3 regions of the Pseudoalteromonas luteoviolacea genome follow, and region 3 is predicted to be linked to each of the others. Evidence: predicted binding sites of a transcription regulator. Region 3 holds the regulator's gene; each other region holds the start of a gene.
The links. The regulator FliA, encoded in region 3, starts transcription of late flagellar genes. The targets are predictions, from matches to a motif close to CTAAAGNTNNNNNNNNNNNNGCCGATA.
Positions count from the first base shown of each region.

Region 1 (4,216 bases), 160 kb from region 3:
TTCTTTAACGGTGATGACCTAAATGAGCGCCAAGCTTTATTTTTTTCTAGTTGTTTTGCTGTTATGGGCCATATTGCAAAGTCTAATGGCAGAGTCAGCGAAATGCATATTCAAGCGGCGTCAGCGTTTATGGATGATATGGCACTGCATGGCGATGACAGAAAGGAAGCACAAAGTGCTTTTAATTCAGGTAAACACGGCGATTTTTCCATTAAAGAATGTGTTGGTGATTTTAAAGAAGCCTTTGCCAGGCGCTACGACTTATTGCAGCTTTTTTTAGAGATTCAAATTCAAATGGCGTTTTCAGATGGCCATCTTTCTTCAAAAGAGTTGGAACTTTTAAAGTTGGTAAGTAAATACTTAGGCATTGGTGCAAAGCACTTTAATTTTGTACTTAAACGCTATCAGGCTGAGTTTAAATTCCGTCAGCAGCGCGCTCAATGGCAGTCTCAACAACGTAGTCATCAGTCAAGTCAGAACGGCCATCGTGAATATCAGAAGTCAAACCGTAGTTTCACGGCACCTGAGCCAGAGGTTTCGAGGCATCAAGCTTTAGCTGTGTTAGGCTTGGAGCAGGGAGCGAGTGAAAAAGAAATTAAACGCGCTTATCGCAAACTAATGGCGCAGCATCATCCTGATAAATTGGTCTCGCAAGGCTTGCCTGAGCATATGATGGAAGTCGCTAAAGCCAAATCGCAGAGCATTCAAGCTGCTTATGAAGCACTCAAAAATTAGTATTTTATAATTGTCTCAAAAACCCTGATAGTTCTTTTTTTAATCTGTATTGCTGATGCATTTGAGAGCTTTGGCCAAATAACTCTCTTTGTCGATAATCGTATTTACTATTTCTTTTCGCCCAGCGGCGTCTGTCTTTTATGGTATGAAGAACAGCTGGGTTATCATATGAATAAAACACATCAAGTAGTGCCGGGCTGACAAGTGACAAACTTGCAGCGAGGTGTTTATTTCTATTTGGATTAGCAAGTTGAGCACTGACCGTTATCAAAGCATCAATACGAATTTTGGGTAGGGTTGCTAAATGTTCCGCAAATAACCCTGCGCTATTACCAAATGCGACAATGGCAATATGTTCGTGCTCACGTAATGCAAGCGTTTTATAAAGCGCATCAAAACGAGCAACGAGCTCAAGCTTATATTCATTTAATGCTGACTCACTGACAGGGGCAATAGCCATTTTTTGTTTTGATTTCGGTTGGCTTTCAATAATACCGTCTTGGATCAGACTTGCATTGAGATCGAATTGGGGTGAAGGTATCACATAGGTATCGTAGCCATCATCATTAAGCGCTTCTCTTAAAAAACTTAATCCATTTCCCTGTAATGGGGATTGTTCTATGCCGGGCAGCATCACAATAATGCCACGTTTACTGCCACTCATATACTCGGAAAATAGAACTGGGATCTCTCGCTCATCGTCTTTGATGGTGACAAAGGAGTCGCTTGATAAATAATAGCCAAGATCTGACTCAATGATCTTGGTTTTGGGTGTTGGAGCAATATGCTCAGCAGCCATGCACAGACCTTGAAAACCAACCAGAACGGATATGCAAAGCATCAAATTTAAAAAAGTCTGTTTTTTCATAACATCGATAGATCAGCAGGTTGGTAATTGTCTTTAGTATCGGCTAAAAAGCAATGAGCTTTAGTATTTTAATTTTGGAATTTGGTACACTAAGCAGATAAGAAGAAATGGAGATTAGCTGGTGTCTAATAAAGCAGACAGTAAACGTGATTACATTTGGTTGTTTTTTAAAGGTGCAGGCATGGGGGCTGCAGATTTGGTACCGGGGGTATCGGGTGGTACGGTGGCTTTTATAACAGGTATCTATGCTCGGTTATTAGCTGCGATAAAAAGTGTTGATATGGCTGTTTTAAAAATGGTGTTAAAAGGCCAAATTAAGGACGCTTGGTCACATATTGATGGTAATTTTTTACTTGCAGTGTTTGGCGGGCTGTTTACAAGTGCGCTTTCTTTATCAAAAATTATTGCTTATTTACTCGAAAATCATCAGACTTTTGTTTGGTCATTCTTTTTTGGTTTGATAATTGCCTCCTTTGTATATATTGCCAAACAAGTAGAGCGTTGGCAGATACAGCACATTGTCAGTTGTTTAAGCGGGATTGTGATTGCTGTCATGATCACCTCTTTGAGCCCTGCAGAAGCGCAGGCGCAGCCATGGTTTTATTTCATTGCTGGCAGCATCGCAATTTGCGCAATGATACTACCTGGTATTTCAGGCAGCTTTATTCTGTTACTGTTGGGTATGTACGGTCATGTTCTTACAGCACTCAATGAGCGTGAATTTTTATTGATAGGATTGTTCTTGTTAGGGTGTATATGTGGCTTGATGGTTTTTTCACGTTTTTTATCATGGCTTTTGGCACGATATGAACAAGTTACATTTGCATTGTTAGCTGGCTTTTTAGTCGGTTCATTGAACATGTTGTGGCCATGGAAAAAAGTGGTATCTACCTATGTGAATTCGAGCGGAATAGAAAAACCTTTAATGCAAAAAAATATTTCACCAATGGAATTCACACAACTTACAGGCCAAGATGCTCAATTGGCCGTATGTATTGCGCTTGCAATATTCGGGCTAGCTCTAATTCTTGGCTTGGATAAACTCAGCCATCAAAAATAAAAATGGCGCACGTTACATGGTCGGGAACTTGTAGCGTGCCCCTCTCAGCACTAATGCTTTCCAGTATTTCAACTTATATTCAAAATAACGCAATAATGATTAAGTAACAAAATAATCATATTTGCTGTTTATCATAAAGGCTATGACAAAATGTCATGCTTTAACCTGTAGTTTCGTAAATTAGCTGTAAAATTAGACTAGAGTACAATGTCGCAAGTGTAAAAAGTGTGTTACTTTCTGGCGAAGATGTACTCACTAGACAAGGAAACACCTTGAAATGAAACTTGTAGGGAACAGTTGCCTGCTGTTGTTCTGTTTGCTGGGGATAAACTTTCCAGCGTTTGCTGCTACCACTCAACTCGATTTGACTGCCAACACTCTGGGATTTGTATGTATCGCTATTTTTGTAGTTGCATACACACTGGTGATGCTTGAAGAAAAATTACATATGCGAAAGTCTAAACCCGTTTTGGTTGCGGCAGGCTTGATATGGATTTTAATTGGTGCGTTTTACATTGAGCAGGGCATGCCAGATGCTACAGAGCATGCGTTTCGTCATAATTTACTTGAATTTGCTGAGTTGATGCTGTTTTTACTGGTGGCGATGACTTATATCAACGCTTTGGAAGAGCGCAGATTATTTGATGCTTTGCGTTCTTGGATGGTGAGAAAAGAGTTTAATTACAAAACTCTATTTTGGTTAACCGGATTCTTGTCTTTCTTTATTTCCCCAATTGCAGATAACTTAACAACTGCCTTGTTAATGTGCGCAGTAGTGATGAAGGTAGCTGAAGGGGATAAGAAGTTTATCAATTTAAGCTGTATAAATATCGTGGTTGCTGCAAACGCTGGAGGCGCCTTTAGCCCCTTCGGTGATATTACGACTTTAATGGTTTGGCAAGCGGGTATGGTGAAATTTAATGAGTTTTTTGTTTTGCTGATTCCATCAATTGCTAACTATGTGGTACCCGCGGCCATTATGAGCTTTTTTGTGGCAAACAAAAAGCCTGCGGCTAGTTGTGAAAGTGTCGAGTTAAAGCGCGGGGCGCTTCGTATTTTAACGTTATTTCTACTGACTGTTGCAACCGCAGTAATGTGTCATAGCTTACTTCACTTGCCACCGGTGCTTGGTATGATGATGGGATTGGGGTATTTACAGTTTTTTGGTTATTTTTTAAGGGTGACATTACCGGGTTCATTGGCTCGTAAAAAGGCGATGGCAGAGCGTGAGGGTGATAAAGAACGATTGAAAAAGCTGGGTAGTGTCGTACCATTTGATGTCTTTAGTAAGGTTTCAAGAGCAGAGTGGGACACTTTATTATTCTTTTACGGAATAGTAATGTGTGTTGGCGGCCTTGGGTTTTTGGGTTACCTAAATTTGATGTCTCATGTGCTGTACGGTGGGTGGTCAACCACAGGTGCTAATGTATTTTTAGGTGTTATCTCAGCCGTAATTGACAACATCCCTGTGATGTTTGCTGTGTTGTCAATGCAGCCAGAAATGTCTCATGGTCAATGGTTATTGATCACCCTGACGGCAGGGGTGGGCGGTA
Region 1 covers NZ_CP015411.1:1,315,158-1,319,373, forward strand. The annotation lists gene djlA (co-chaperone DjlA) at 1-735, shown strand, start outside; gene S4054249_RS05765 (DUF3530 family protein) at 740-1,603, opposite strand; gene S4054249_RS05770 (DUF368 domain-containing protein) at 1,725-2,663, shown strand; gene nhaD (sodium:proton antiporter NhaD) at 2,941-4,216, shown strand, end outside.
Region 1: S4054249_RS05765 (DUF3530 family protein) is a predicted target of FliA. The motif match lies at 1,641-1,667, and genes of this name have one in related genera.

Region 2 (4,216 bases), 2.2 Mb from region 3:
TACCACCTTCACGAATATTGGTATAAAAGCTACCAGAAAGGATACGAGCAAAGTGATTATTGAGTGCGCCGACATTTTCTGAAATAGACATTTCATTGTCGTTTAAAATAACCAGCATGTCTGATTTGACATCACCAGCATGGTTCATCGCTTCGAATGCCATACCCGCGGTCATCGCGCCATCACCGATGACAGCCACAGTTTTGCGATTTTTTCCTTCTTTTTCAGCCGCAATTGCCATCGCTAAGGCGGCAGAGATTGAGGTGCTCGAGTGGCCTACACTGAAGGTGTCATACTCACTTTCTTCTCTAAATGGAAAAGGGTGCAAGCCATCTTTTTGGCGAATGGTATGCATCTGTTCTTTTCTACCCGTGAGTATTTTATGCGGGTAAGCTTGGTGACCCACATCCCATACGAGTCTATCAACAGGGGTGTTATACACGTAATGTAGTGCGACGGTAAGCTCAACGGTGCCTAAACCTGACGCTAAGTGACCACTGCTTTGAGAAACAGAATCTAATAAATAGTTTCTTAACTCAGCACTAAACTCATTCAACTTTTGCTGTGGCAATTGCCTTAGCTGTTGAGGCTGATCAATTAATGCCAATAATGGATACTTGCTACTATCAATAGTCATATTATTCGTAATATCCTTAGCAAACCTTGCCCAATTATATACAAAGCTTGCCGATAGTTTTATAAATTTAAAGGGAACTTGTCATTAAATAGTCATGTATTTTAAGCGATAATCAATGGTCCCGCGCAATAATATACTTGGCTAGCTCAGCGAGTAAGCGTGTGTCAGCGTCTATGTTTTCTAGTGCTGAAAGCGCTTGGTCGATAAGCGTTTGTGCTTTCTCTTTTGCGCCTGTCATGCCAAGTAATGCAGGGTAGGTTGATTTATTATGTTCTAAATCCGAGCCTTGCGGTTTTCCTAAAGTATGTGTATCGCCTTCGATATCAAGAATGTCATCTTGAACTTGAAATGCCAATCCAATAGCTAAGCCAAAGTCCTTTAATTGACTACGTGTTAAGTCGGTAATTTGTGGGGCGCATAGTGCACCCAACTCGATTGCGCAATTGAGCAAAGCGCCAGTTTTTAATCTATGTATATGCTCAAGTGCTTGAATACTTGTTTGTTTATCAGTTGCAGCAATATCTAAGGCTTGCCCACCGACCATCCCTTGTAAGCCTGATGCTTTTGCGAGTGACTTAATCATCGCAACTTGTTGCTCTACAGGGGCTTTAAATTGATGTGATGCGAGAAACTCAAAGGCTAATGTCTGCAAAGAGTCACCGGCTAAAATAGCCTGAGCTTCGTCAAATGCAATGTGACAAGTTGGCTTACCGCGTCTAAGGTCATCATCATCCATTGCGGGCAAGTCGTCGTGTACAAGCGAGTAACTGTGAATGCACTCCACTGCGGCGGCTGCAATATGCAAGTCTTCAATGTTGGCCCCCAACATTTCTCCGGTCGCATAGACTAAAAATGGGCGCAGTCGCTTTCCGCCATTGCTAACAGAGTATAGTGCTGCCGCTTTAGCGGTTGGATCGGTATCTAAATCTTGGCCAAAATAAGCGTTTATTGTTTTTTCAACATCTTGCTTTGCGATGTGTAATCTTTGATGTAGTTCCACGCAGTTAATCTACCTGATCAGTAAACTCGCTAGGCGCGCTGGCTTCGTCATTGGCGAGTAAAATATTGACTTTTTGTTCTGCCTGCTGCAGCTTTTGGTTAGAAGCTTGAGCAAGTTTGACTCCCCGTTCAAATTGCTTTAACGATTGTTCTAATGTCAGTTCACCATGTTCCATTTCTTGTACAATAGATTCAAGCTCGTTGACAGCTTCTTCAAAGCTCATATTTTCAGGTTTTTTGACTGCCATATCTTTTTTTACTCTCAAGCAAAACTTTAGGAATGCAATTTTATTGGTTATAAAGATAGAGGTCAAAGTATCTGATAGACTTTTTACGGTATAAAGTGTGGAAATTGATCTGTTAGTTTGGGTTAATTCTCGCAATTTAAAGGCTTTTTAATATAATTGAATTAAGTTATTGGATAACCTGCCGATAACTCAACGTATAAGAATAACTGCGTGATAGCTCGCGAATAAATGCCTTTGGAGGGTGTGTGGATTTAGCAACCGTTATAGGTATCATTGGTGCTATAGGCCTTATTGTCATGTCTATGGTGCTCAGTAGTGATGGGCAACTTGCCATGTTTTACAATACACCATCTGTTGTTATTGTATTCGGTGGCTCAATCTTCATTGTTTTGTCTAACTTTACACTTGCTCAATTTTTAGGCATAGGAAAAGTGGCAGGCAAGGCATTTATGTTCAAAATTGAAACGCCTGAAGAGCTGATTGAAAAAGCGGTAGAGCTTGCTGATTCTGCACGTAAAGGTGGTTTTCTCGCATTGGAAGAGGCTGAAATACCAAACCCTTTTATGAGAAAGGGCGTCGATATGTTAGTTGATGGTCATGATGCTGATGTGGTCAGAGCAACATTGCAAAAAGACATCGCATTGACCGCCAACCGTCATGAACTCGGCGCTGGCTTATTTAAATCGTTAGCCGATATAGCGCCGGCGATGGGGATGATCGGTACACTGATTGGTCTTGTTGCTATGTTATCAAACATGGATGATCCAAAAGCGATCGGTCCGGCGATGGCCGTTGCTTTGTTAACAACGTTATATGGTGCTTTTTTGGCAAACGTAGTTGCGATTCCAATTCAAGTAAAACTTGAACTGAGAAAGGATGAAGAAGAAAGAAATCAACGCCTCATTCTAGATGCTATTTTAGGTATTCAAGACGGCCAGAATCCGAAGGTGATTGAAGGCATTTTGAAAAATTATCTGCCTGAATCAAAACGCGGTGATGGTGGCGAGGAGTAAATAATGTCAGACGAGAACGAATGTAAATGCCCGCCCCCCGGGCTACCTGCTTGGATGGGCACGTTTGCTGACTTGATGTCACTGCTTATGTGTTTCTTCGTTCTACTATTGGCGTTTTCAGAAATGGATGTTCTGAAATTTAAGCAAATTGCTGGTTCAATGAAGTTTGCTTTTGGTGTGCAGAATAAAATTGAAGTGAAAGACATTCCAAAGGGAACCAGTGTTATCGCAATGGAATTCACTCCAGGTAAACCTGAGCCTACTCCGATTGAAACCATTCAACAGCAGACAGTTGAAATGACACAACAAATGTTGGAGTTTCAGGCGGGCGAAGAAAGTTCTGCTGGTGGTCGTCAAGAGCAGCGTGGTAACAAACGTGGTGGTGAATCTGCTAGTACAGCGCAAGAGCAGTCTATGACTCAAGCCGTTTCCGCTGCTGATCAAGAGCAGGTTAATGAGCTGGTAAAGAAAATTTCTCAACAGTTAGAAAAGCAAATTATGGATGGTGCGATTGAACTCGAATCGCTTGGCCAGCAAATCATAATTAGGATCCAGGAAAATGGTTCATTTCCATCTGGCAGTGCTTTTTTACAGCCTAAATTTAAACCAATAATTCGCGATATCGCGGAGTTGCTCAAAGATGTACCGGGAGAGATCACGGTGTCAGGGCATACTGATGACTTCCAAGTCTCCAATGAATTGTATTTCAACAATTGGGATTTATCAGCGACCAGAGCCGTTGCGGTTGCCAGTGAAATGCAAACGGTAAGTGGTTTTGATCAAAACAGAATGGTGGTCGTTGGGCATGCTGGTACAAGACCGTTAGTACCAAATGCCAATGACGTGGATAGAAAACGTAATCGACGTGTTGAGATATCAATTCTACAAGGTAAACCGAAAGAGTCTGATCCTATTGAAGTTAGAAGGGAAAATAACTAGAAAAGATTGCGTCGAGCAGCATTTTGGGCTACCGTATATTTGCTTTTACTTTTCAATTCTTAAGGGAGTTTACCATGATTGTTTTTAATAAGTTCAATAGATTACCTGGTGGTAACGGTAATGGTAATGATACTGGGGATACTGAACCAAAATAACCAGTCATAGTAAGGTAAAGCGGTGTCATTAGTCGAATATTTAAATAGTGCTGAGTTCTCTGTAAAGTATTTAAATGCACTACTTGAAGTGTCTTATATTTTAGCGTTTATATCTGTATTTATTTTTATTTTGAATAAAGATAAATTAGCGCTTAGATATGCTTCGTTGTGCTCAATATTTTATATAATCGGCTTTTTCACATTTCAGCCTCTGATAGATCATGA
Region 2 covers NZ_CP015411.1:4,162,555-4,166,770, reverse strand. The annotation lists gene dxs (1-deoxy-D-xylulose-5-phosphate synthase) at 1-637, opposite strand, end outside; gene ispA ((2E,6E)-farnesyl diphosphate synthase) at 750-1,637, opposite strand; gene xseB (exodeoxyribonuclease VII small subunit) at 1,642-1,884, opposite strand; gene pomA (flagellar motor protein PomA) at 2,130-2,897, shown strand; gene S4054249_RS17900 (flagellar motor protein MotB) at 2,901-3,836, shown strand; gene S4054249_RS17895 (hypothetical protein) at 4,014-4,216, shown strand, end outside.
Region 2: pomA (flagellar motor protein PomA) is a predicted target of FliA. The motif match lies at 2,045-2,071, and genes of this name have one in related genera.

Region 3 (4,216 bases):
ATCTTCATCATTGATTTCGTCATCACCACTTTCTTGTGAACTTGCAGATGCTGTGGGAGCGGCAGGTGCTTCCGGCGAAGCACTCTGAACTGGGGTGTCTTCACTCGACGCAGCACCAAACTTACCAACGCCATGAAGTTCGTCTAGTAAACTATCAAATTCATCATCGGTAATGTCCCCATCATTCGCATTTGCTGGCGGAGTGGACGGTGCCACAGGAGCTGCCTGAGGTGCTTCAACGGCAGGACCATTGCCTGACCCATGAAGCTCATCCAACAAGCTTTCAAATTCTTCTTCTGTAATTTCATCAATGCTATCTGAGGTTGCAGGCTCTGAGCTCTCCTCACTACCTATATCAAACAGCACATCATCTTCAGCTTCCTGGACGGGCTCGGGTGGCGGTGCTTCAGCAACAGGCTCAGCAGCTGGTGTTGAAATTACCTCATCAGCAGATTCTGGCTGACTTAATTTATGTAAGACGTCGAGTAACTCTTGGTCTGCAGGTTCCGGTTGCTCTCGATTTTGTATGCAAGCGAACATGTCGTTAATGGTATCAAGTGACTGTAATATCACGTCCATTAATTCAGGGTTGACAGAGCGTTGGCCTTGGCGCAAAACATCGAAGACATTTTCAGCACCATGACAAGCGTCTACCAGCTCGTTCATACCTAGGAAGCCTGCTCCACCTTTTACTGTGTGGAAGCCTCTAAAAATTGCATTGAGTAGATCTTTGTCATCTGGGTTATTTTCTAATTCAACAAGTTGCTCAGATAACAGTTCGAGTATTTCTCCAGCTTCAACAAGAAAGTCTTGTAAGATATCTTCATCGACTTCAAAGCTCATTATTATACTCTCCTATTAGAAACCCAAACTAGATAACAAATCATCAACTTCATCTTGACCAGACACAACATCGTCTCGTTCCTCAGCGTCAATGATAGGTCCTTCAGGACCCGCTAGTTCATCAGTGGTGGTTTCAACTACTTCTTGTGGTTGTTGAGCCGTGCTAAGTTGACCCACTTCTGACGTGCCAAACACAGTTAAAAGATGAATTAAGCTGTCTTCGACTTCTCTCACCAGTTCTATGACTCGACGAATAACTTGACCAGTCAAATCTTGATAATCTTGTGCCATTAAAACATTGGTCATCAAGGTCTGTAACTCGTCAGTACGGCCTTGTGAAGATTGCATAAAATCATTTAAGTCGTGACAGAGAGATTTAAACTCTCCAAGCTGAATGTCACGACTCATCAACCTATCCCAAGTAGGCTTTATTTCAGAAAGCTCGTCAGCCAACTGTTGAGCAAGCGGTAAACTAGCTTCCACCGCATCCATGGTCTTGTTCGCCGCATTTTCTGTCATTTCCATGACATAGTTTAAACGTTGCTTTGCATCTGGTAAGGCTTCTGTAGTTAAGTCTGATAAACGCGTGTCTAACTCGAAGTTTTTCAACGACTCGTGTAACTGACGTGTCAATTTTCCGACTTCAGCAAATAACTCAGATTGTTCTTTGTTAGTTGCTTCAATTAAAATTTGATCAGCTTTTTCTTGTTCACCATTCTCAAGATACTCAACAAGTTGCTTTGCTTGCTCTAATGTAATTTGTGGCGCAGAGGATTCTGACATAAGCCTATCCTTACTTGTAACTAGCCTAAGCGTTCAAAAACTTTTTCTAACTTAGTTTTCAGTGTTCCAGCGGTAAAAGGTTTAACAATGTAACCGTTTACCCCAGCTTGCGCTGCTGCAACAATTTGTTCTTTTTTGGCTTCTGCAGTTACCATTAATACTGGGATATGCTTGAGGCTATCGTCAGCTCTTATTGCTCGAAGCAAGTCGATGCCTTGCATGCCAGGCATGTTCCAATCAGTAACAACAAAGTCAAATTCTTGATTTTGCAACATTGGAAGCGCAGTGCTGCCATCATCTGCCTCTTGAACATTTGTAAAGCCTAAGTCTCTCAACAGGTTTTTGATAATTCTTCTCATTGTAGAGAAATCATCAACCACGAGAATTTTCATGTTCTTATCCAAAACTTCCTCCGGTGAGGTTTGAACCTATAAAAAAATAAAATGTACTCTAATTTATCCAGTCATTTATCTTGGCTCTGAGTTTAATCATTGCCTGACCATGAATCTGACTAACTCGAGATTCGCTCACATCTAGGATCTGGCCAATCTCTTTTAAATTCATTTCATCGTTGTAGTATAGAGATAAAACCATTGCATCTCTCTCTGGCAACGTTTTAATTGCCTCTACTAACGACTCATTAAAGCGCTCATTCTTAACGTTATTGAATGGTTTGTCTAGCGCTAAATCGCTGCCCGCAGGTGAAATTACGTCTTGGTCGACTCCTAGGTCTTCAATACCAATAATCTTACTTGCATTCACGTCATGTAAAATATGATGGTACTCATCTAAGGGAATATCAAGTTTTTCAGCGATTTCAGTGTCTTTAGGCTCGCGACCTAAGGCGGTTTCTAACTCTGAAATTGCTTCTGCGACCATACGACTATTTTTGTGGACAGAGCGTGGGGCCCAGTCTCCACGGCGTATTTCATCTAACATAGCACCCCGAATGCGGATGCCTGCAAACGTTTCAAAGCTTGCGCCTTTGCTGGCATCAAAATTTTTTGTTGCCTCAATCAAACCTATCATGCCTGACTGAACTAAATCATCGAGTTGAACGCTCGCAGGGAGCCTTGCAAGCAAATGACAAGCAACTTTTTTGACCAAAGGTGTATGACGCTCGACCACCTTGTTGAGGCGGTCTGCTGTTTGATATCCCGCCATTCGATTGACCGGTGTAGCCATAATTACCCGTTAACTAACTGCTCAATGAAAAACTCTAAATGACCTGAAGGCTGATGTGGCACTGGCCATTTCACAGCTTTGCTCGCTAACCCTCTAAATGCCACGGCAGCAGGAGAATTAGGGTAGAGTTCAACAATTGTTTTTTGGCGGCGCGAAGATTTGCGCATGTTTTCATCGAAAGGGATTGTAGCGACGAGTTCCAAGGCAACATCTAAAAATCTATCCGTCACTTTTGAAAGCTTCGCAAAAAGCTCTTGGCCTTCTCGAAGGCTTCTTACCATATTCGCTACAATTTTAAATTTATATACGCCATGCTCTCGGCTTAACACCTTGATCAGTGCATAAGCATCTGTGATCGAAGTCGGTTCGTCACAAACCACGACCATGACATCTTGGGCGGCTCGAGAGAAACTTAAAACCATATCGGAGATACCTGCTGCGGTATCCACAATTAAAACATCGAAATCGTTGCTAAGCTCACTGAAGGCGCGAATTAAACCAGCATGCTCTGCGGGACTTAACTCAACCATATTTTGAGAACCTGAGGTCGCTGGGACAATTCTTATTCCCGCAGGGCCTTCAACCAATATCTCATCCAGCTCACATTCACCGGATAGCACGTGAGATAAGTTGCGCTCTACTCGCAAGCCGAGCATCACATCACAATTCGCTAATCCAAGGTCAGCATCTAAAACTAATACTCTATGGCCCTGTTGTCCTAACGCAATTGCAGTATTTAATGAAACATTAGTCTTGCCGACTCCTCCTTTACCACCAGTTACTGCTATTACTTTTACTCCGTGGTTACTTTTTTGATTCATTTTACGCAGGCCACTTGCTTGATCTAAAACTGTATTAATCATACATTCCTACTGTCTGGGACGCCACTGCTTCACGTCGTGAATGTTGTGCTTTTGTTCTTTTTAAATACAACTGCTCAGCCTTTTTAACTAATTTTTGAGCATTTGCAACACGAATGTCCTCTGGCACTCGCTGTCCGTTGGTAAGATACCCTATTGGCAGACGATTTTGAATCGCAATACTAATAATCTCACCTAAACTTAGACATTCATCAAGTTTTGTAAAGATGCAACCACTCAAATTTACTTTTTTGAAATGGTTAACCGTTTCCTGCAAAACATGCATTTGCGATGTCGCGCTAAGCACCAAATAACTGCGAATATCTACGCGTGAACTGCGCATCAATGTATTCAGTTGCTCGGTTAAACGCAAGTCTCTTTGACTCATGCCTGCAGTATCTATTAATACTAGTCGCTTATTTCGCAAATGATAAAGAACTTCTGCTAACTCATTTGCATCTTTAACTTGCTTAACCGGACAGCCAATAATTCTACCATAAGTTGCTAACTGCTCGTAAGCACCAATTCTATATGTATCTGTGGTA
Region 3 covers NZ_CP015411.1:1,478,981-1,483,196, reverse strand. The annotation lists gene S4054249_RS06470 (chemotaxis protein CheA) at 1-843, opposite strand, end outside; gene S4054249_RS06465 (protein phosphatase CheZ) at 859-1,626, opposite strand; gene cheY (chemotaxis response regulator CheY) at 1,647-2,030, opposite strand; gene S4054249_RS06455 (RNA polymerase sigma factor FliA) at 2,077-2,811, opposite strand; gene S4054249_RS06450 (MinD/ParA family ATP-binding protein) at 2,814-3,674, opposite strand; gene flhF (flagellar biosynthesis protein FlhF) at 3,667-4,216, opposite strand, start outside.